2 regions of the Pantoea trifolii genome follow, and region 1 is predicted to be linked to the other one. Evidence: predicted binding sites of a transcription regulator. Region 1 holds the regulator's gene; the other holds the start of a gene.
The links. The regulator ArgR, encoded in region 1, controls arginine synthesis, uptake and breakdown. The targets are predictions, from matches to a motif close to ANTGAATAAAAATACANT.
Positions count from the first base shown of each region.

Region 1 (11,299 bases):
GATCTTTTGGATACCGAAGGCCGCGCGTTTGTTGATGAGCAGATGGAGATCTATCGCAATATTGGTTATCGCGTATTGATGGTTTCCAGCCACGCCAAAGATGGTCTGGTTGAACTGGAAAGTGCTTTAACCGGCCGCGTCAGCATCTTTGCCGGTCAATCGGGCGTAGGCAAATCGAGCCTGTTGAATAACCTGCTTGGCCTGGATGTGGCGGCGGAAATTCTGACTAACGATGTGTCGAACGTCTCCGGTTTGGGTCAGCACACCACCACCGCCTCGCGCCTTTATCACTTTCCGGCGGGCGGCGATGTGATCGATTCACCTGGCGTGCGAGAGTTTGGTTTATGGCATCTTGAGCCGGAACAAGTGACGCGCGGATTTGTCGAATTCCGTGAATTCCTGGGCAGTTGCCGTTTCCGCGACTGTAAGCACGATACCGATCCGGGCTGCGCCATTCGCGAAGCGGTAGAAGAAGGCAAGATCGATATCTCGCGCTTCGATAACTACCACCGAATTCTGGAAAGTATGGCGCAGGTAAAGACGCGTAAAAACTTTTCCTCCGACGCGGATTAAGCAGTACAACGGCACATTCGCCAACGCGCTGGGGCGCTGCTACAATCCGCCCCCTTTTTGTTAACGATACGTAATTAAGCCAGGAGGCAACGGTGTTTGATCGTTTTAAACTCGGCCTGAATCATATTTTGCCCAAAAAAGGGCTCACCGAACTCGCCGGTTGGGGCGCCAGCCGTCGTGGTGGCTGGCTCACTAAAGCGGTCATCGACATATTTGTCTGGTACTACAAAGTGGATATGGCAGAAGCCAGCAAGCCACATACCGGCAGCTACCGCACCTTCAATGATTTCTTCGTGCGTCCGTTAAAAGAGGGCGCGCGTCCTGTCGATCCTGACGCCTCTTTACTGGCGCTGCCCGCCGATGGCGCGATCAGCCAGCTGGGCCGCATTGCTGGCGATCAGATCTTCCAGGCCAAAGGCCACACTTACAGCCTGCAGGCGCTGCTGGCCGGTAACGACGATCTGGCGGATCAGTTCCATGACGGCGAGTTTGTTACCACTTACCTCGCACCGCGCGATTATCACCGCGTACACATGCCGTGTAACGGTGTCCTGCGCGAAATGATCTATGTGCCTGGCGATCTCTACTCAGTGAATCCGCTGACCGCGCGTAACATCCCGAATCTGTTTGCGCGTAACGAGCGCGTGATCTGCGTATTCGATACCGATCATGGCCCGATGGTGCAGATCCTTGTCGGTGCCACCATTGTCGGCAGCATCGAAACTGTGTGGGCGGGCACCATCACGCCACCGCGCGAAGGTGTAATCAAACGCTGGCGCTATCCGTCTGCCGATCATGACGGTGCGGTGGTGCTGCTGAAAGGCCAGGAAATGGGTCGCTTCAAGTTGGGTTCAACGGTGATCAACCTGTTCGCGCCGAATCGCGTGAAGCTGGCGGAAAGCCTTGAAGCCGAAAGCAAAACCCGTCTCGGTCAGCCGCTGGCCATCGCCCTGCCTCAGCCTGGCGACAGCGTCTCACTTAGCAAATAACCCGGAACCTCTCCCGTGCGTGTTCTCCTCTCCCTGCTGCTGAGCCTTGTGCTCAGCAGTTCTGCATTTGCAGCCACCGTTCCGCAATCCAGCCAGCTTAAGCAGGAACTGGATGCGGCTAAATCCGCAAAAAGCTCCCCCGCGCAAACCGAACAGGTGCAGGCGCTGGAAGCGGCGATCAACTTCCTCAACGAGCGCGATGAGTCGCTGGCACGCGCGAAGCAGTATCAGCAGGTAATTGATGATTTCCCGCGCCTGGCGCGTGAATTACGTCAGCAGATCGCCACGCTGACGGACAGCAGCAAGGCGGTGCGCAGTAATATGAGCAGCGCCGAGCTGGATCAGGAGCTGTTGCAGGTCAGCAGCCAGCTGCTGGAGGAAGGCCGTCAGGCACAGCAGGAGCAGGATCGCGCGCGCGAAATCAGCGATTCCCTGTCGCAGCTGCCACAGCAACAAACCGACGCACGCCGGGCGATGACCGAAAGCGATCGCCGCGCGCAGAGTTCCTCGACAGCCACCACGCCGCTGGCGCAGGCACAGATATACGCACGTCAGGCGGAAAATGCTGCCAACAAAGCGCGCGTGGACGAGTTAGAGCTGGCACAGCTGTCAGCGAATAATCGTCAGGAACTGGCGCGTATGCGCGCCGAAGTACATCAGCGCAAAGCCACCCAGCTGGATAACTATCTGCAGGCGCTGCGCAATCAACTCAACAACCAGCGCCAACGTGAAGCTGAACTGGCGCTGGAGCGTACCGAGCAGCTGGCCGAAAACAGCGGCGATCTGCCGAGCTCGATCAGCGATCAGTTCCGCGTTAACCGCGAACTCTCCGCTGACCTCAACCAACAAGCGCAGCGCATGGATTTAGTCGCCTCGCAGCAGCGTCTCGCCACCAATCAGACCTTGCAGGTGCGTCAGGCGCTGAGCACGCTGCGTGAGCAGTCGCAGTGGTTAGGCGCGTCTAATCTGTTGGGCGAAGCCTTACGCGCGCAGGTTGCGCGTCTGCCCGAGATGCCGAAATCTCAGCAGATCGACAGCGAAATGGGCCAGCTGCGCGTGCAGCGTCTGCATTATGAAGATCTGCTCGAGCGCCAGCAGGATCTGCGTAAAGCCAAGCAGGATGATGGCACGCCGTTCAGCAGCGATCAGGTGCGCATCCTCGAAGCGCAACTCAAAACCCAGCGCGAACTGCTGAATTCATTGATTTCCGGTTGCGATACGCTGATTCTGGAAATCACCAAGCTCAAAGTTTCCAATACGCAGCTGCAGGATGCCTTAGCCGAAGTTAAAGATGCGACGCATCGCTATCTGTTCTGGACCGCCGACGTCAACACCATCGGCCTGAATTTCCCGGTCGAGATGGCACAGGACCTTAAGCGTCTGCTGTCGCTGGATACGGCGGGTCAGCTCGGTAAAGCGCTGGCGATGATGTTTACCAATCGCGAAACCGTGTTGCCGATTATTGGTGCGGTACTGCTGGTAGGCTTCAGCATCAGTTCGCGTCGTCATTACAACGCCTTTATGGAGCGCTCCGCCAGCCGCGTCGGCAAAGTCACGCAGGACCGCTTTAGCCTGACGCTGCGCACGGTATTTTGGTCGATTCTGGTGGCGGTGCCGCTGCCGGTGCTGTGGGCCGCGCTTGGTTACGGTTTACAGCATGCCTGGCCTTATCCGTTCGCCGTGGCGATTGGCGATGGCATCACCGCCACGCTGCCGCTGCTGTGGGCCTTTATGATCAGCGCCGCCTTTGCGCGTCCCGATGGCTTGTTTGTGGTTCACTTCCGCTGGCCGCAAGCGCGCGTGGCGCGTGCGATGCGCTATTACTCGCTGTCGGTTGGGCTGATTGTGCCGTTGATCATGCTGCTGATCGCCTTTGCAAACCTCGACGATCCGCAATTCTCCGGCACGCTGGGTCGCGTATGCTTCATCCTGATTTGTGGCGCGCTGAGCATCGTTACCGTTAGCCTGAAACGCGCCGGTATTCCGCTCTATCTGGATAAAGAGGGCAACGGCGATAACTTTGTAAACCGCATTTTGTGGAACCTGATGATCGCCCTGCCGCTGGTTGCTGCCCTCGCCTCCTGCATCGGTTATCTCGCCACCGCGCAGGCGTTGCTGGCGCGTCTGGAAACCTCGGTGGGTATCTGGTTCTTCCTGTTGGTGGTGTATCACATTATCCGCCGCTGGATGCTGATTCAGCGCCGCCGCATCGCCTTTGACCGTGCACGTCAGCGTCGTGCCGATATGCTGGCCAACCGCGCGCGCAGTGAAGAAGAGAAAGAGCAATCGACGCCGGCGAATGCCGACACCATCGAAATCGATGAGCCAAGCATTGATCTCGATGAGATCAGCGCGCAGTCGCTGCGTCTGGTACGTTCAATCCTGACGCTGATCGCGCTGGTTTCGGTGATTGTGCTGTGGTCAGAAATTCACTCGGCGTTTAGTTTCCTCGATAACATTCCGCTGTGGAATGCCAGCACCACCATTCAGGGCGTTGATAGCGTGCAGGCGATTACGCTGGGTGCGGTGCTGATTGCGATTCTGGTGCTGATTATCACCACGCAGCTGGTGCGCAATATGCCCGCGCTGCTGGAGCTGGCGCTGTTACAGCATCTCAGCCTGGCACCGGGCACCGGCTACGCCATTACCACCTTGACCAAGTATGCGTTGATGCTGATTGGCGGCTTGATTGGCTTCTCGATGATGGGCATTGAGTGGTCGAAGCTGCAGTGGCTGGTTGCTGCGTTAGGTCTGGGTTTGGGCTTCGGGATGCAGGAGATTTTCGCCAACTTTATCTCTGGCCTGATTATCCTGTTTGAGAAACCGATCCGTATCGGCGATACCGTAACCATTCGCGATTTGACCGGTAGCATCACCCGTATCAACACGCGCGCCACCACCATCACTGATTGGGATCGCAAAGAGATCATCGTGCCGAACAAAGCCTTCATTACGGAGCAGTTCGTAAACTGGTCGCTATCGGATTCGGTGACGCGTGTGGTGCTGACGATTCCGGCGCCAGCCAGAGTCAACAGTGATGAAGTGACCAACATTCTTAAACAGGCGGCCGATCGCTGCACCTACGTGCTGGATATGCCGGCGCCGGATGTGTTCCTTGTCGATTTGCAGCAAGGTATTCAGCTGTTTGAACTGCGCGTGCATGCGGCGGAGATGGGACATCGCATGCCGCTGCGCCATGAACTGCATCAGCTGATTCTGCGCGGCTTTGAGGAGCACGGCATTGAGATGCCATTCCCGCCGTTCCAGGTACGCATGGAGACGCTAGGAAAACAAAATCCCGCCAGCAATGGCGCGCCCGCCAATAAGACCTTCAAATCTGGCGGCTTATAAAAACAAAACGCCCGGCAATTGCCGGGCGTTTTTTATTGCTGCTCAGAGCCGATCACTTCACAAACTCTTCGCCCTGCGCGATATCTTTCTTCAGCGTTTCCAACATGCCGTTCAGCGCCTGCTGTTCAAAGGCACTCAGCGTACCCAGCGGACGGCGCTCAACAATACCGTTTTTGCCCAGCAGCAGCGGCTGCGAGAAGAAGCGGGCATATTCGCCATCGCCTTCCACATATGCACACTCCACGACGTTGGCTTCACCTTGCAGGGCGCGAATCAATGACAGACCAAAACGGGCCGCCGCTTGTCCCATCGACAGCGTTGCCGATCCGCCACCGGCTTTGGCTTCCACCACTTCGGTGCCCGCGTTCTGAATACGTTTGGTGAGATCCGCCACTTCCTGCTCGCTGAAGCTCACGCCTTTTACCTGCGACAGCAGCGGCAGAATGGTTACGCCTGAATGCCCGCCCACCACCGGCACTTCAATCTCATTAGGCTGCTTGCCTTTCAGCGCCGCGACAAAGGTATTAGCGCGGATGATATCGAGGGTGGAAACACCAAACAGGCGATTCTTGTCATACACGCCAGCTTTCTTCAGCACTTCGGCCGCAATCGCCACCGTGGTGTTGACTGGATTGGTGATCACGCCAATCAGCGCTTTCGGCGCCGTGCTGGCAACCTGTTCAATCAGGTTACGCACGATACCGGCGTTAACGTTAAACAGGTCGGCGCGATCCATGCCCGGCTTACGTGCCACACCCGCGGAAATCAGCACCACATCAGCACCATGCAGCGCAGGCGTAGCATCTTCACCGCTAAACCCTTCCACGGTGACTGCCGTTGGGATGTGACTGAGATCGACCGCCACACCCGGCGTTACCGGGGCGATATCGTAAAGTGAGAGAGCTGAGCCTGCGGGTAATTGCGTTTTGAGCAGCAGTGCGAGCGCCTGGCCAATACCACCGGCGGCACCGAGAACGGCAACTTTCATCCTGAACTCCTTATTAAGGTGGGGCAGAGATATGCCGAAAATCCATCAGGTTACGAGTTTAATCAACTTCTCAGGCGATAGCGACTAAACCTGTCGCGCACTTAACACTACGCCGCAATCGGCTCCCGAGACATCTCCACTTCAGAAGTCGCCTGAATGATTCATTCGCAGCCAGAAGACAATGGACGGCAATGATCATCGATATTGTTGTTACCACCTCAATAATATAACAACTTTGCAACCTTCGCTTTGCGCGCCCACCCGCGATTTTGGTGCGACATCATATTCTGTTATTATGCCCGCCCCGCAGGTCATTACCGCGATTCTCTCATCAGACTTATTGCATAAAAATTCATCTAAATGCATAATAATTTATCTGCCGTGGGCCTGTTGCCCTCTGCAACCCTCTTTTAATTGGTAGCTTATGCGAAACCCATCGAAACAAGACGACTTGATTAAGGCGTTTAAAGCCTTATTAAAGGAAGAGAAATTCAGCTCCCAGGGCGAAATCGTGCAGGCGCTGCAGGAAGACGGCTTCGAGAATATCAATCAGTCCAAAGTTTCTCGCATGCTGACCAAGTTCGGCGCGGTGCGTACGCGCAACGCCAAGATGGAGATGGTTTACTGCCTGCCTGCTGAACTCGGCGTACCCACCACCACCAGCCCGCTGAAGAATCTGGTGCTGGATATCGATTACAACGATGCGTTAGTGGTGATTCACACCAGCCCGGGCGCTGCGCAGCTGATTGCGCGCCTGCTGGATTCGTTGGGTAAAGCGGAAGGGATTCTCGGCACCATCGCCGGTGATGACACCATCTTTATTACCCCTGCGCGCACCTTCTCAGTCAAACAGCTGTACGACGCGATTCTGGTTTTATTCGAACAAGAGCTATAAAACCCTGCTGCATACCGGCAGATCCTCTGCCGGTTATCTTGCCCTTCCCGCTTCATCCGTAACCAACCTGTTACAAATCCCTTGGTAAATAATAAGTTATCCATATGCTTAGCGGTTCTTTTCAGGCTAACAGATTGGTACGACCTTTGCGCCTGCTTAACCTTATGCGCTATTTTACACTGCTTTACACATCGTGCTCAGTGTCATTCCCTTCCCTCTGCGTATCAGCCAGCGAGATCAACCATGATCTTTCGCACTAAAAGATAATTTGATGTAGATCATTGTTTTTACGTCTAAATAACCATCAATGGTTAAGATCCAGGCGTTTTTTATAACTTCAGGTTCTAAAAAAGTGCCATAAGGATAAAGAATTACAACCAAACATTATTAGCTCGGTATTAATTTCCTGGGTGATTAGATCTATACTTGTTTTCGTGATGCAAATCACACGAAAGAAAAAGATAAAAATATACGACAAGGAAAAATATCATGAACGTTAAAACTACTATCGCGACTTTGAGTGTTCTCTCTGCCCTGTCATTTGGTGCTTTTGCAGCAGATTCTATTAACGCCGAACAGGCAGCGAATCTGCAACCCGCAGGCACCATTAGCGTCAGCGGCGTGGGCGGTTCTCCAATGGATATCCGTCAGCAGTTAAACGATAAAGCCGATCAGCAAGGTGCGAAAGCTTACCGCGTGATCGAAGCGAATACCGGTGACAGCTACCACGCAACCGCTGAGCTGTATAAATAAGTTACTGACTTAAGACGCAATGTGAACGGCGACCCGTTTGAGACGCGCTTGCCTCTCAGGTTGCCGACCCAATTTCAGGAGAGTGAATCATGAAAACCAAATTAGCTATCGCAGTACTGGGCCTGGCTTCAGTTCTTTCTTTTGGTGCCAGCGCCGCAAGCCTGGTTTCAAACCAACAAGCTGAACAGCTGCAATCCCTGAACCAAACCATCAGCGTGAGTGGTGTTGACGGTGACCAGACTAACGTTCGTCAGGAACTGTCACAGAAAGCTGATGCGCAGGGTGCCAGCCACTACCGCATCATTGAAAGCAATCGTGGTGATACCTTCCACGTCACTGCTGAACTCTACAAATAATCACTAATTGAACGTCCGGCGCCTTGAAGGCGCCAGGCAATAGATCGACGACCCGCCTCCCCCTTTTCTGCCGCAGGTTGTTGATTAAATGAGGAGAAAATTATGAAAATCAAAACAACCATCGCAACTGCAACCCTGCTGTCCCTGTTCGCCTTTGGTGCTTCTGCAGCACAGTTGGTGACTGAACAACAGGCGCAGAATCTGCAACCTACCGGCAGCACTATTTCAATCAGCGGAACCGGCGGTTCGCCAATGGATTATCGTGCCGAGCTTTCTCAGAAAGCGGATGAGCAAGGTGCCAGCGCTTACAAAGTGATTGAAGCGAAAACCGGCGATAGCTATCACGTGACAGCTGAGCTGTATAAGTAATTCCTCGTCAATTAAGACGAACCCTTTGGCCCCGCTCGCCGGGGCCCTTTTTACTTTATATTGAAGCGGAGCTGGCCTTCCAGCTCCTCTTCTGCTTCATCAAATAGCAGGATCAATGCGCCATACCGGCGTTTCTGCCCTTTCCCCAGATTTACAAACTCAATCTCCAGCGGCAACGGCAGTTGCTCACCCACAATCGCATCCCAAAGATCGTCAAGATCGTTGATGGCGAGATCGGCTAGCGCAAAACGATCGCTAAACTGTCGATAAAAATGGGCTTGATCGACAATCTCGTCGAAATCGAAACGCTCGGTTCTCATCATGACGCCCTCTTAGTTGTCGCGGCTAGCTGAGTCCGCCGAGGTGCAACGCTTTGACCTCCAGATACTCTTCCATACCCAATACCGAGCCTTCGCGTCCCAGCCCGGATTCTTTCACGCCGCCAAACGGTGCCAGCTCGGTTGATACCGCGCATTCATTAATACCGATCATGCCCGCTTCCAGCGCCGCTGAGACGCGGAACACCCGCTGCAAATTCTGCGTGTAGAAGTAAGCCGCCAGGCCATATTCGGTATTATTTGCGCGCTGAATCACCTCGGCTTCATCGTCAAAGCGGAAACAGGCCGCAACCGGACCAAACGTCTCTTCCTGCGCCAGCGTCATCTCTTCATGCGCTTCAGCGATGACCGTCGGTTGCCAGAAGTTGCCGCCAAGAGGGTGACGTTCGCCGCCGACCAGCAATTTGCCGCCTTTGCTTAACGCATCTTTGACGTGCTCTTCCACTTTCTCCAGCGCAGACTGCTCAATCAGCGGGCCAACAATCACGCCTTCTTCCACGCCATTACCGACTTTGAGTTTACCCACCGCATCGGCCAGTTGATTGACGAAGCGATCGTACACCGCGTTATGCACATAGAAGCGGTTAACGCTAACGCACACCTGTCCGGCGTTGCGGAATTTGTTGGCAATCGCGCCCAGCACCGCCGCGTCAATATCGGCATCATCAAACACGATGTAAGGCGCGTTGCCGCCTAACTCCATCGAGACTTTTTTCATGGTTTCGGCGGCATTACGCATCAGCGTTTTGCCCACCGCAGTGGAACCGGTGAAGGAGATTTTACGCACCGCTTTGCTGGCCATGATCGCGTCGCTGATGGCATGCGTGTCGCCCGCCACCGCATTGAGCACGCCATCAGGGACGCCGGCTTTCTGCGCCAGCGCCAGCAGCGCGAAGGCACTCAGCGGCGTGTTATTCGCGGGTTTAATAATGCCGGTACAGCCCGCGGCCAACGCAGGACCGAGTTTGCGCGTCAGCATCGCCATCGGGAAATTCCACGGGGTGATCGCCGCGACCACACCAATTGGTTCACGCGTCGCCAGAATGCGCGAGCCCGGTTTAGCTGGCGGGATGATTTCACCGTTGGCGCGTTTCGCCTGCTCGGCAAACCACTGAATAAAGCTGGCGGCGTATTCCACTTCACCTTCGGCTTCTTTGAGCGGTTTACCCTGCTCGGCCGTCATCAACTGGCCGAGCCAGCTTTTGTTCTCGATGATCAGCTGATACCAGCGATTGAGGATGTCGGCACGCGCCTTGGCGGTTTTGTCGCGCCAGGCGGGAAATGCACGCTGCGCGGCGGCAATCGCCTGTACGGTTTCGTGCTGGCCGGCTTTCGCTACGTTGGCGATGACTTCGCCGGTAGCGGGATTGGTCACCTCAAAGGTCGCGCTGGCGTTATGCCACTGACCATCAGCGAAATAGCCGGTCTTGAATAAGTCGTGTTGTTGCAGGGAAGTGGACATCGGTTTTCTCCTGTCAGTTTGCGTCCTGTCAGGAAAGTATAGATGCCAATATCAGAGGTTTTTGTGTCAGCGTGGGATCTAAAAGGCCGCTGCAGGCTGCAGCGGCCAGTTTCAGATTTGTATTAAGGTGTTCTGATACTTATCCAGCATCAGCGCCAAACGTTTCACCGGTTCGGTGACGTTATCAGGTGCCGAATAATGCTGCAGCTTCTCCTGATACACCTCCAGCTCCTGCAGCAGCCGCTCGAAGTAATAGCGACGCTTGTCATCGCTGGTCGCCGAAATAATACGATCGGCGGTGGAGCGCAGCTGGCGGTGATAAGCCGAGAGATCGGCATTCACCGGCACTTCGGCATTACGCAGGCGTTGATGGCCGATAATCAGCGTCAACGCGATACGATACTTATCGATATCGCCGGGGAACAGGTTAAGCAGCAAGAACAGTTGCTGATACAGCGCCGGCAAGTGGTTCTCACGACGACGCGCCTGATTGGTGGTGAGCGCGGCTACTGCTGCATACATAAAGCGGTTTAGCAGCTTACGTCCGGTACGATCGCGTGATTTATCACGAATCAGCAGAATCACCATCATCGCCACAAAGCAGCCAATCACCTGGCCCAACACGTTATCAAGGAACACGTTGAACTCGAACTTCATCGGGTTATCCAGTACCAGCACGTTGATGGTACCAATCAGCGCGCCCAGCGTACCTAACTGGCGGCGCTGCACGAAGATGCCGCCGATAAAGCCCAGCGCGCCAATGGCGATACACAACAGCAACGCACTTTGCTGGGTCGCGGGTAGAATAAAGATGAAGTAAAGCGCGCCGAGCGGCACCGCAACCGTCATGCCGTAAAGGAAGTCTTTCGCCATCATCAACGGATTCGGCATACGCATCGCCAGCGCGGTAATCACCGCCAGCATCACCATGCAGCCGCTGCCCGATGTCCAGCCGGTATATAACCAGAACAGCGAACCCAGCGCGGTGGCGACAAAGGTACGCACACCATTGATCATTGCGTGATGGGTTTCAGCGGATCGCGCCTGAACCACCACTTCGCGCTGCAGAATGCTCTCTTCCAGCGTGGTGATGCGGCTGTTGCTTTTGATGCCGTTGATCAGCAGCAGATATTCGGTGGCTGCGCCGACCCAACTCGCCAGCGTCACCGGCACAGTTTTGCTGCTTACGCCAATCAAGCGACGCATCACCTTCATGCGTTTATGC
Region 1 covers NZ_JANIET010000001.1:3,745,786-3,757,084, forward strand. The annotation lists gene rsgA (small ribosomal subunit biogenesis GTPase RsgA) at 1-573, shown strand, start outside; gene asd (archaetidylserine decarboxylase) at 666-1,562, shown strand; gene mscM (miniconductance mechanosensitive channel MscM) at 1,578-4,913, shown strand; gene mdh (malate dehydrogenase) at 4,966-5,901, opposite strand; gene argR (transcriptional regulator ArgR) at 6,326-6,796, shown strand; gene yhcN (peroxide/acid stress response protein YhcN) at 7,286-7,549, shown strand; gene NQH49_RS17375 (YdgH/BhsA/McbA-like domain containing protein) at 7,639-7,905, shown strand; gene yhcN (peroxide/acid stress response protein YhcN) at 8,008-8,274, shown strand; gene NQH49_RS17385 (barstar family protein) at 8,325-8,594, opposite strand; gene NQH49_RS17390 (NAD-dependent succinate-semialdehyde dehydrogenase) at 8,620-10,074, opposite strand; gene aaeB (p-hydroxybenzoic acid efflux pump subunit AaeB) at 10,186-11,299, opposite strand, start outside.

Region 2 (11,299 bases), 280 kb from region 1:
TAGCGGTAACGATTTGCGTATCATCATTCTGCTGCGCGTAGCCAAATTGCGCCCAGAGAGACAACGCCGTTGCACTGAAGGCAAACAGCGAAGCATGTGTTTTTTTCATTGTTATAGCATCCAAAAGACGAAGCAGGATGCCGCACGACTACAACCAATAGCTCGCGATGGTCGTATGTATTGCGACGTTACACCGGCAGGTCTTCGGGCTGAGAATCATAAATGGTGAAAAACTTCCCATCCGGCAGGACAGTGTTTATCAGTGCCATCACCACGACATTCTTTACCGCTGCGCGTCAGCTCCAGATTCACACTGGATTCCCTTTTAACTCAAGGAGGCCGGCAGGCGCAGTCTACGGCCAGGAAGGCCGGAAATCCAGACTTCCAGCCATCTTGTTTTCCGCAGGGCTGGACATCAGCAGTTGAATGCCTACAATCGCCCGGCAAGCCAGCTTATTACCAGGATTAAAGATGACACCCGAACAGCTCCCGATTGAACAATACGACGCGCAACTGGCGGAAAAAGTCAGCCGCTTACAGGCGATGATGGTGCCCTTTGCTGCGCCCGACGTGGAGGTGTTCCGTTCGCCGGTCAGCCACTATCGGATGCGTGCCGAATTCCGCATCTGGCACGACGGTGACGATCTCTACCACATCATCTTTGATCAACAGACCAAGCAACGTATCCGCGTCGATCAATTCCCGGCGGCCAGTGAATTGATCAACCAGCTGATGCCAAAACTGATCGCGGCGATCCGCGACAACCGCGCGCTGCGTTTTAAGCTATTCCAGATCGATTACCTGTCGACGATGAGCAACCAGATCGTCATCTCGCTGCTCTATCACCGCAAGCTGGAAGAGGAGTGGACCGCCGCCGCCAGCGCCCTGCGTGATAGCCTGCGTGCCGAAGGCTTTGACGTGCAGCTGATTGGCCGCGCCACCAAAACCAAAATCTGCCTCGATCGCGATTACGTTGATGAGCGCCTGCCGGTCGCGGGGAAAGAGATGATTTATCGTCAGGTGGAGAACAGCTTCACCCAGCCAAACGCGGCGATGAATATTCAGATGCTGGAGTGGGCGCTGGACGTGACGCAGGATTCGCGTGGCGATTTGCTGGAACTCTATTGCGGTAACGGCAACTTCTCGCTGGCGCTGGCGCGTAACTTCCGCCGCGTGCTGGCCACCGAGATTGCCAAGCCGTCAGTCGCGTCCGCGCAATACAACATTGCCGCCAACCAGATTGATAACGTGCAGATTATTCGTATGGCCGCCGAAGAGTTTACTCAGGCGATGACGGGCGTACGCAGCTTCAATCGTTTAGAAGGCATCGACCTGAAGAGCTATCAGTGCGAAACCATTTTTGTCGATCCGCCGCGCAGCGGGCTGGATGAGGAAACCGTGAAGATGGTGCAGGCCTATCCGCGCATCCTTTATATCTCCTGCAACCCGCAAACGCTGTGCGACAACCTCGCGGTGCTGGGAGAAACGCATGATGTCACGCGTCTGGCGCTGTTCGATCAGTTCCCGTATACCCATCATATGGAATGCGGCGTGCTGCTGACGCGCAAGGCCTGATGAATCGGTCGCCATGAATGGCGACCCTACAGCAGTCGAAGCCTTAGTTACGGTTTTTACGGCGGAAACGCATCCCAATCCAGAACACCAGCGCCACCATCAGAATGGTCGGGATGAAGTTGGAGCCGATATCCGGATATTCAGCCCGCACCAGCGCGCTATAAACCAAAATACCCAGCAGAAAGAACGCCGCCGCCAGTGAAGGCATGCCGTCTGGCATATTGCGGTTGAGATAACGCTGATGCAGACACCAGGCCGCGAGGCCCAGCGCGATCAGCGGGAATATCGAAAAGGGAACAAACGTGCTGAACAGCACCGAAAAGGAGCCGTTGATCGCTAAACCGGTGATAAAAGCCAATAAAAGCGTTCCTTTATCGCGTGGGTTTTGCTGAATCATTTCATTATCCTTATCACATTACTCTTCGGGTTTTTCCAGGGTAACTGCCAGGCGCTCTTGCTCCCGGCGATACCAGTAATAAGCGCCTTTGGCGATCATGCGCAGCTGCAGCACTAATCGATCCTCCAGCTTGCGGCGCTGCTCAATATCAACATCCAGCGCTTCGGCACCCGCGCTAAACACAATCGTCACCATCGCTTCGGCCTGCGCTTCGGTGAAGCTGCGCGGCATGCGATTTTCCAGCTCAAGGTAATCGGCCAGTTCGGCGATGAAGTGCTGAATCTCTCGGGCAACGGCGGCACGAAATGCTGCCGAGGTTCCGGAGCGCTCGCGTAGTAAGAGCCGAAAAGCGTTGGGATTGTTCCCGATGAACTCCATAAAAGTTGCCACCGAGGTTTTGATGATGCTGCCGCCCTTGGCAATACGCTGGCGCGCCTGACGCATTAACTGGCGCAGCATTAAGCCGCTTTCGTCCACCATGGTCAAGCCCAGCTCGTCGACATCGCGGAAGTGACGATAAAATGAGGTCGGCGCAATCCCCGCTTCGCGTGCAACTTCGCGCAAACTCAGGCTGGCAAAACTCCTTTCTGCACTTAACTGACTGAAGGCAGCTTCAATCAGTGAACGTCGTGTACGTTCTTTTTGTAGCGCTCTGACGCCCATTTTCCCGGCCTTTTAGGTGATTTGGCAGGCACTATAACAAAATTTTCAGCGTACAGCGGTGCAAACTTTGTGAACGCCTGTGAACCTCACGCTTTGTCAAACTTCAGCAATTTACGCTGTTAGAATTCAGATGTGCGCGGCGAGATGTTAGAATCTCGTTGTAAAAATGTGATAAAAAAATAGGACGTACTGGTATGCAAAAGTCTTACGATTACGATGCCATTGTGATTGGCTCCGGTCCGGGCGGCGAAGGTGCGGCGATGGGGCTGGTGAAGCAGGGAGCGCGTATTGCAGTGATCGAACGCTACCACAACATCGGCGGCGGTTGTACTCACTGGGGAACCATCCCTTCCAAAGCCTTGCGTCACGCTGTCAGCCGTATCATCGAGTTCAATCAAAACCCACTTTACAGCGATCACACTCGACTCCTGCGCTCCTCATTCGCCGACATTCTCAACCACACCGAGAACGTGATCAGTCAGCAAACCGCGATGCGTCAGGGTTTCTACGAGCGCAACCGCTGTGAACTTTATCAGGGCGATGCCCGATTTGTTGATGCCAACACTATCGAAGTGGAACAACCCGACGGCACCCGCGAGCGCTTAACCGCTGAGAAATTCGTTATTGCCTGCGGTTCTCGTCCGTATCATCCAGCGGATGTCGATTTTACCCATCCACGCGTTTACGATTCCGACTCCATCCTCAACCTGCACCATGAACCTGGCCACGTCATCATTTACGGCGCCGGCGTGATTGGCTGTGAATATGCCTCGATTTTCCGCGGCCTGAACGTCAAGGTTGACCTGATCAACACCCGCGACCGTCTGCTGGCGTTCCTCGATCAGGAGATGTCAGATTCCCTCTCCTATCACTTCTGGAACAGCGGCGTGGTGATTCGTCACAACGAAGAGTTCGAGAAAATTGAAGGCGTTGATGACGGGGTGATTATTCACCTTAAATCGGGCAAAAAAGTGAAAGCCGATTGCCTGTTGTACGCGAATGGTCGAACCGGTAATACCGATTCACTGGCGCTGGAAAACGTAGGACTCGAAGCGGATGGTCGTGGTCTGCTGAAAGTGAACAGCATGTACCAAACCGCGCTGCCGCATATTTACGCGGTCGGTGACGTGATTGGTTATCCAAGCCTGGCCTCTGCTGCTTACGATCAGGGCCGCATCGCCGCGCAGGCGATCATCAAAGGTGAAGCCACCGCGCATCTGATCGAGGATATTCCAACCGGGATTTACACCATTCCGGAGATCAGTTCAGTGGGTAAAACCGAACAGCAGCTGACGGCGATGAAAGTGCCGTATGAAGTGGGCCGTGCGCAGTTCAAACATCTGGCGCGTGCGCAGATTGTTGGTATGCACGTCGGCAGCCTGAAGATTCTGTTCCACCGCGAAACCAAAGAGATTTTAGGGATTCACTGCTTTGGCGAGCGTGCTGCGGAGATCATTCACATCGGCCAGGCCATCATGGAACAGAAGAACGGCGGCAACACGATTGAGTACTTCGTGAATACCACCTTCAACTATCCCACCATGGCCGAAGCCTATCGTGTGGCAGCGTTAAACGGCTTAAACCGCCTGTTTTAACGAGGTATCCAGATAACCCTTCATGTGGGTTTTGATTGCTTCTGCCAACTGCTCGTAGCGGCTGCGCAGAGGCGATCCTGGACGATAGACCAACGCGATGGTGCGCTGTGGAACAGGCTTGTAGCACGGCAAATAGCAGACGCCATCACGTTCGCGTTCATTCGGCACGGACAGCGCAGGCAGCAAGGTAATGCCGCTACCGGCGGCAACCATGTTGCGCAGCGTTTCTAAACTGGTGGCGCGGAAATGCGTATCTTCATCGGCACCGGCTTCGAAGCAGAAGCCCATCGCCTGATCGCGCAGGCAGTGCCCATCTTCCAGCATCAGCAATTTCTCACCGGCCAGATCCGACATTGGCACGCGATCGCGATCGCGCCACGGATGATCGGCATACACCGCCAGCGTCATTGGCTCATCAAACAGTGGCACCTCAATAAAGGCTTCACTCTCTTTCACCAACGCCACAATGGCGCAGTCCAGCTTGCCGCTGTCGAGCTGTGCCAGCAGTTGCTGAGTCTGCGCTTCATGCAGGTACATTTCGAGTTTGGGGAAGGTTTTGTGTAGCATCGGGATGATGTGCGGCAGCAGATACGGCCCGGTGGTTGGAATCAAACCAATGTGCAGCGGTCCAGACATCGCTTCGCCCTGTTGGCTCGCCATCTCCTTCAGTACTTTCACTTCGCGCAACACGGTTCGCGCTTGATCCACCAGCAGCAGTCCAGCCTGAGTAAACAACACTTTACGACTGGTACGCTCCAGCAGCATCACACCAAGTTCATCTTCCAGCTTACGAATCTGTCCACTTAAGGTGGGTTGGCTGACATGACATGCGTCAGCTGCACGCCGGAAATGGCGATGCTCCGCAAGTGAAACCAGGTATTCGAGATCACGAATATTCATTGAAATCCTCCAAACCACGATAGCCCGTGGCGATAGATAGAATAGCAATGAACGATTGGCCCTATCAAGGCGTGAGCGGGAATAATGCGCGCATCAACATGATGTGGAGCAGAACCTGCAAACTGCTTAAAACAAATCACTGTGCTGGCCGGGAGTGGCCTGCCCTTGATGATGTGCCTATAACAAAATGTAATTCCGAAGCTAGAGGTTGGCGGGCTACCGAAGAGGTGCCCGCTTTTTTTGCGGAAATTTATTGGTCGCCCTGCATAGCGACCTCACGAAGAGATTAACCTAAACGCTTCTGCGCTTCGCCGATGGCGAAGGCGACTTGCTGCGGCGACACGCCGCCCTGCGCATTACGCTTATCGAGACAGGATTGCAGCGACAGGATCGGATACACGTCATCCTCAATCACCGCACTGAACTGCTGCAACTGCGCCAGAGTGAGCGCTTCCAGCGCCACGCCTTGCTTGATCGCTTCCACCACGGTTTCACCGACAATGTGATGCGCTTCGCGGAACGGAACGCCTTTTGCCACCAGATAATCGGCCAGCTCGGTAGAGTTAGCGTAGCCCTGCTCAGCGGCTTCCTGGCAACGCGGGCGTTTTACCTGAATGCCGTCCAGCACCAGCACCGACATATGCAGGCAATCGAGCCAGGTATCAAGCGCATCGAACAGCCCTTCTTTGTCTTCCTGTATATCTTTGTTATACGCCAGCGGCAGGCCTTTCAGCGTCATCATCATGCCGGTCAATGCGCCCTGCACACGGCCACATTTGCCACGGATCAGCTCCAGCGCATCCGGGTTTTTCTTTTGTGGCATCAGCGAAGAGCCGGAAGTGACTTTATCAGACAGCTCAAGGAAGCCTGCTTCACCGGTGTTGAAGAAGATCAGGTCTTCAGCAAAGCGCGACAGATGCACCATGCCAATCGAAGCGTCTGACAATAGCTCCAGCACGTGATCGCGATCGGAAACGGTATCAAGGCTGTTACGCGTGGCAGAGGCAAAACCTAACCAGCCGGCCAGTTGCTGACGATCGATCTCATACGCGGTACCGGCCAGCGCGCCGCAACCCAGCGGACTGACATCCATACGCTTCAGTGCATCCTGCAAACGGCTCTCGTCACGCGCCAGCATTTCAACGTACGCCAGGCACCAATGCGCGAAAGTCACCGGCTGCGCACGCTGCAGGTGCGTATAACCCGGCATCACCGCGTCCTGATTGGCTTCTGCCGTAGCGACCAGCGCCGATTGCAGTTCGTGCGTCGCCTCCAGCAGCACGGCAACCTGCTCTTTGCACCACAGTTTCAGATCGGTCGCGACCTGATCGTTACGGCTACGTCCGGTGTGCAATTTCTTGCCCAGCGCGCCGACTTTATCGATCAGCTTGCCTTCCACCCAGCTGTGAATATCTTCCGCATCGCTTTGCAGAATCTGCTCAGGATTGGCGCGTACCTCGGCCAGCAGTTCATTCAACGCGCTTTCCAGCTGTTGCTGCTCTTCATTGGTCAGCACGTTGACCGTCACCAGCGCTTTTGACCAGGCAATCGAGCCGGTAATGTCCTGCTCGGCCAGGCGATAGTCAAAACGCAGCGAGTCGTTAAACTGTTTGAACCGTTGGTCTGCTGCCTGCGAAAAACGTCCGCCCCAAAGTGCCATCTGAATTACTCCTGAATCCGTTATAGAAAAGGCGGCCCGAAGCCGCCCTTGCAAAATATGTCGATTGCCGCGGTATTACTTCTTCTGCTCGTTCAGCGCGCGAATGCGTGAAGAGAGCGAGAACAAGCGGATAAAGCCGCCCGCGTGACGGTGATCGTACACTTCGTCTTCGCCAAAGGTGGCGAACTCTTCTGAGTACAGGCTGTTAGCAGAGGTTTTCTGAATCGCCGTAGCCTGGCCTTTGTACAGCTGCAGTACCACTTCGCCGTTCACCTCTTTTGCCAGTGATTCAGCAGCGGCCTGGATGGATTTGCGCAGCGGCGCGAACCAGCGGCCATCGTAAACCACGTAAGACATTTCATGGCCCAGCTGCTCGCGCCATTTGAAGCTATCGCGATCCAGCACCAGCTGTTCAACCGCACGCAGTGCATTCACCATGATGGTGCCGCCCGGGGTTTCGTAGCAGCCGCGAGACTTGATGCCTACCAGACGGTTTTCCACGATGTCGATACGACCCACGCCGTGTTTCGCACCCAGCACGTTGAGTTTTTCCAGGCACTGGAACGGGCTCAGCTTCTCGCCGTTCACCGCGACAACGCGACCTTTCTCAACGGTAACGGTAACGTTTTCTGGCTGATCTGGCGCTTCCAGCGGATCAACGGTCCACACCCAGCAATCTTTGTTTGGTGCGTTAGCTGGGCTTTCCAGCACGCCGCCTTCGGTAGAGATGTGCCATGCGTTCTCGTCACGGCTGTAGATTTTTTCCAGCGACGCAGTGGTCGGGATATTGCGCTCTTTCAGGTAATCCAGCAGCGCCTCACGTGAACGCAGGTCCCATTCACGCCATGGTGCAACCACTTTCAGCTGTGGTGCCAGCGCGGTGTAGGTAGTTTCGAAACGCACCTGATCGTTACCTTTACCGGTTGCGCCGTGGCACAGCGCATCTGCGCCCACTTTCAGTGCCAGCTCAACCTGCGCTTTGGCGATAATCGGACGCGCCATTGAGGTACCCAGCAGATAAGTGCCTTCGTACAGAGCGCCGGTCTGCAGTACCGGATAAACGTATTCGCTGATGAAGGCTTCACGCAGATCGGCCACGTGGCACTCAGACGCACCTGACTGCAGCGCTTTCTTCTCAACGCCTTCTAAATCTGCCGGATCCTGGCCAATGTTCGCCACGAACGCCACCACTTCACAGCCGCCGTAGTTCTCTTTCAACCATGGAATGATGGCTGAAGTATCCAGGCCGCCTGAGTAGGCCAGAACGATTTTTTTGATGTTTTGCGTGCTCATGTCTTAATCCTTGATTATGCGAGAATCCGGGTGCCAATCGACACGCCGTTGAAAAGGGTTGGCAGTTGTTCAGCATGACGCCAGCTAGCGATATCGACCGGGCGACCGAGCGTGCGGGCGGCATCAAGCGCCGCGTTCACTTTCACGATCATGCCATCGGTGATGATGCCCTGCGCAATCAGCTGTTCCGCTTTCGCGGCGGTCATCTCTTCGATGCGCTGACCTTTGCCGTCGAGAATGCCGCTAACGTCAGACAACAGCACTAAATCGGCACCAAGGGTCGCCGCCAGCGCAGTCGCCGCCTGGTCAGCGTTGACGTTCATCAACTCGCCGCCGTCGGTGATGCCAATCGAGCTGATCACCGGCATGTAGCCCGCCGCCAGCAGCGTGTTCACCAGCGCCGGATTGCCAGGCGTCGCGTTGCCAACGTGTCCCAGCTCTTCATCGAACTGCGCCACATTAACCAAACCGGCATCGCCGAGGCACAAACCGACTGCGCCGATGCCATATTTCTTCGCCCACGCCAGCAGCGTTTTGTTGGCGGTACCGGCTAATGCACCGGTAATAATGTCAATCTGATCGGCTGGCGTCACGCGCAAACCGTTCTTCTTTTTCACCGGCAGCGCGAGCTTCTTCATCAGCTCGTCCACCACGCAACCACCGCCGTGCACAATGATCAGCGGACGCTGATGTTCATTGCGGTACGCCAGCAGGGCATCAAACAGGCGGGCCAGCGCTTCTTCGCTATCCAGCAGCACGCCACCCAGTTTAATGATCAATGGATTCATTGCGTTATCCGTTCGTTAAATCAAAGACAGCGTTTCGGGGAAGCCGAAACGAATGTTCAAACACTGAACCGCCTGCGATGAGGCGCCTTTCAGCAGGTTATCTTCAGTAGCCACCACAATCAGATGCTCGCCTTGCATGGCAAAGCCGATGTCGCAGAACGGCAAACCGACCACCGCTTTCAGCGCCGGTACGCCTTTGTCATACACGCGCACCAGCGGTTTGTCGTGGTATGCATTATGGAAAGCATCCGCCACATCCTGTTGCGTCACGCCCGCTTTCAGGCGGCAGGTCGTGGTCGACAAAATACCGCGCGGGAAGCTGCCCAGATGTGGCGTAAAGATCACCGGCGTACCGAGATGTGCCACGATTTCCGGATGATGACGGTGATTAAACAGGCCGTACGGCTGCAAGCTCACTTCACAGAAGCTGGTGCCAACGTTGGCTTTGCGCCCTGCACCGCTCACGCCACTGGTGGCATTGATCACTGGCCACTGTGCGTCGCTAAGCAGGCCCGCTGCGATCAGCGGCTTCAGCGAAAGCTGGGCGGCGGTTGGGTAGCAACCCGGCACTGCAACCAGCTCCGCATCTTTAATTTTGTCGTGCTGCCATTCGGCCAGGCCGTAAACCGCCTTATCCAGCCAATCCTGATGCTGATGGCTGAAACCGTAATATTGGGTATAGAAAGCGTCGTCGTTTACGCGGAATGCGCCGGAGAGATCGAACACCACGCAACCGGCTTTGAGGAATTCAGGTGCCAGATCGTGGCTGACTTCATGGGCGGTGGCGAGGAACACCACATCCACTTTGTCGGCCCATTCAGCGGCATCGCTCAGCGGCTGCAGCGGCAAATCGACAATGCCTTTGAGCTGCGGATGCAAATCCGACAATAACTTTCCAGCATCCGGGCTTTGCGCTGAAACCGCCAAAGCGGTTATGTTCATATGCGGATGGCGATTCAGGTAGGTGGCAAGCTCTACGCCAGCGTAACCACTGGCACCAACGATCAGCGTATTCAACATCAGGCTGTATACCTTATTACAGTCACGTATCGGGTCGCGGCCTTGCCCCGTTGCCCAGAATGCCGTTTGCAGAAGATTTGATGCTTCACATGCAAGCGACGTTATTGTATTTTTATTCACTATTAATGCATGAATATTGATACATCCTAACCCAAGGACCGTCAACAGTGAAGACAAAATTACCACCTTTTATCGAACTCTACCGCCAGTTGATTGCCACGCCATCAATCAGCGCAACCGATAGCGCACTGGATCAGAGTAATGAAACTTTAATCAATTTGCTGGCCGGCTGGTTCCGCGATATTGGCTTCAGTGTAGAAGTGCAGCCGGTACCTGGCACGCGGCATAAATTCAACATGCTGGCGCGCAGCGGATTGGGCGCAGGCGGCCTGTTACTGGCCGGTCATACTGACACCGTGCCCTATGATGATGGCCGCTGGACGCGCGATCCCTTCACGCTGACGGAACACGACAACAAGCTGTACGGCCTGGGCACCGCCGATATGAAAGGCTTCTTTGCCTTTATTCTGGATGCGCTGCGTGACGTTGACGTGACCAAACTCAGCAAGCCGCTCTACATCCTCGCCACCGCCGATGAAGAGACCACCATGGCGGGCGCGAAGTATTTCTCTGAATCAACGCAACTGCGACCAGATTGCGGCATCATCGGCGAGCCAACCTCGCTCAAGCCAGTACGCGCGCACAAAGGTCATCTGTCGAATGTGATTCGTATTCAGGGACAATCGGGCCACTCCAGCGATCCGTCACGCGGCGTCAACGCCATTGAGCTGATGCATGAATCCATCACCCAACTGATGCAGCTGCGTAACACACTGAAAGAGCGCTACAACCACGATGGGTTTGCCATTCCTTATCCAACCATGAACTTCGGCCATATTCATGGTGGCGATGCCGCCAACCGCATTTGCGCCTGCTGTGAATTGCATATGGATATTCGTCCGCTGCCGGGCTTAACCCTGAGCGATTTGGATGGTTTACTGAATGACGCGCTGGCACCGGTGAGTGCACGCTGGCCAGGACGATTAACCGTGGGCGAACTGCATCCGCCGATTCCAGGCTACGAATGCCCGGCCGATCATGAGCTGGTGCAAGTGGTGGAGAAGCTGCTGGGCGTGCCAACCGAAGTGGTAAACTATTGCACTGAAGCGCCTTTTATCCAGCAATTGTGCCCAACGCTGGTTTTAGGCCCGGGATCTATCAATCAAGCCCACCAACCTGATGAGTTTATTGATACCGCATTTATCAAGCCGACTCATGCGCTTATCACTCAAGTCGTGCAGCATTTTTGTCATTGATGAACAACAGATGGGGCATTTCACTGTTAAATCAGCAAATTGCCCCGTCATTGTTCGGGATTTGATAATAAGAATAACTTATCTCGCTTCGC
Region 2 covers NZ_JANIET010000001.1:4,027,848-4,039,146, forward strand. The annotation lists gene btuB (TonB-dependent vitamin B12 receptor BtuB) at 1-109, opposite strand, end outside; cobalamin riboswitch at 179-358, opposite strand; gene trmA (tRNA (uridine(54)-C5)-methyltransferase TrmA) at 472-1,575, shown strand; gene NQH49_RS18760 (YijD family membrane protein) at 1,619-1,972, opposite strand; gene fabR (HTH-type transcriptional repressor FabR) at 1,991-2,635, opposite strand; gene sthA (Si-specific NAD(P)(+) transhydrogenase) at 2,830-4,230, shown strand; gene oxyR (DNA-binding transcriptional regulator OxyR) at 4,213-5,130, opposite strand; gene argH (argininosuccinate lyase) at 5,417-6,790, opposite strand; gene NQH49_RS18785 (argininosuccinate synthase) at 6,866-8,083, opposite strand; gene argB (acetylglutamate kinase) at 8,098-8,871, opposite strand; gene argC (N-acetyl-gamma-glutamyl-phosphate reductase) at 8,887-9,891, opposite strand; gene argE (acetylornithine deacetylase) at 10,059-11,207, shown strand.
Region 2: a site for ArgR is predicted at 9,995-10,012, ahead of argC (N-acetyl-gamma-glutamyl-phosphate reductase). Genes of this name have one in related genera too.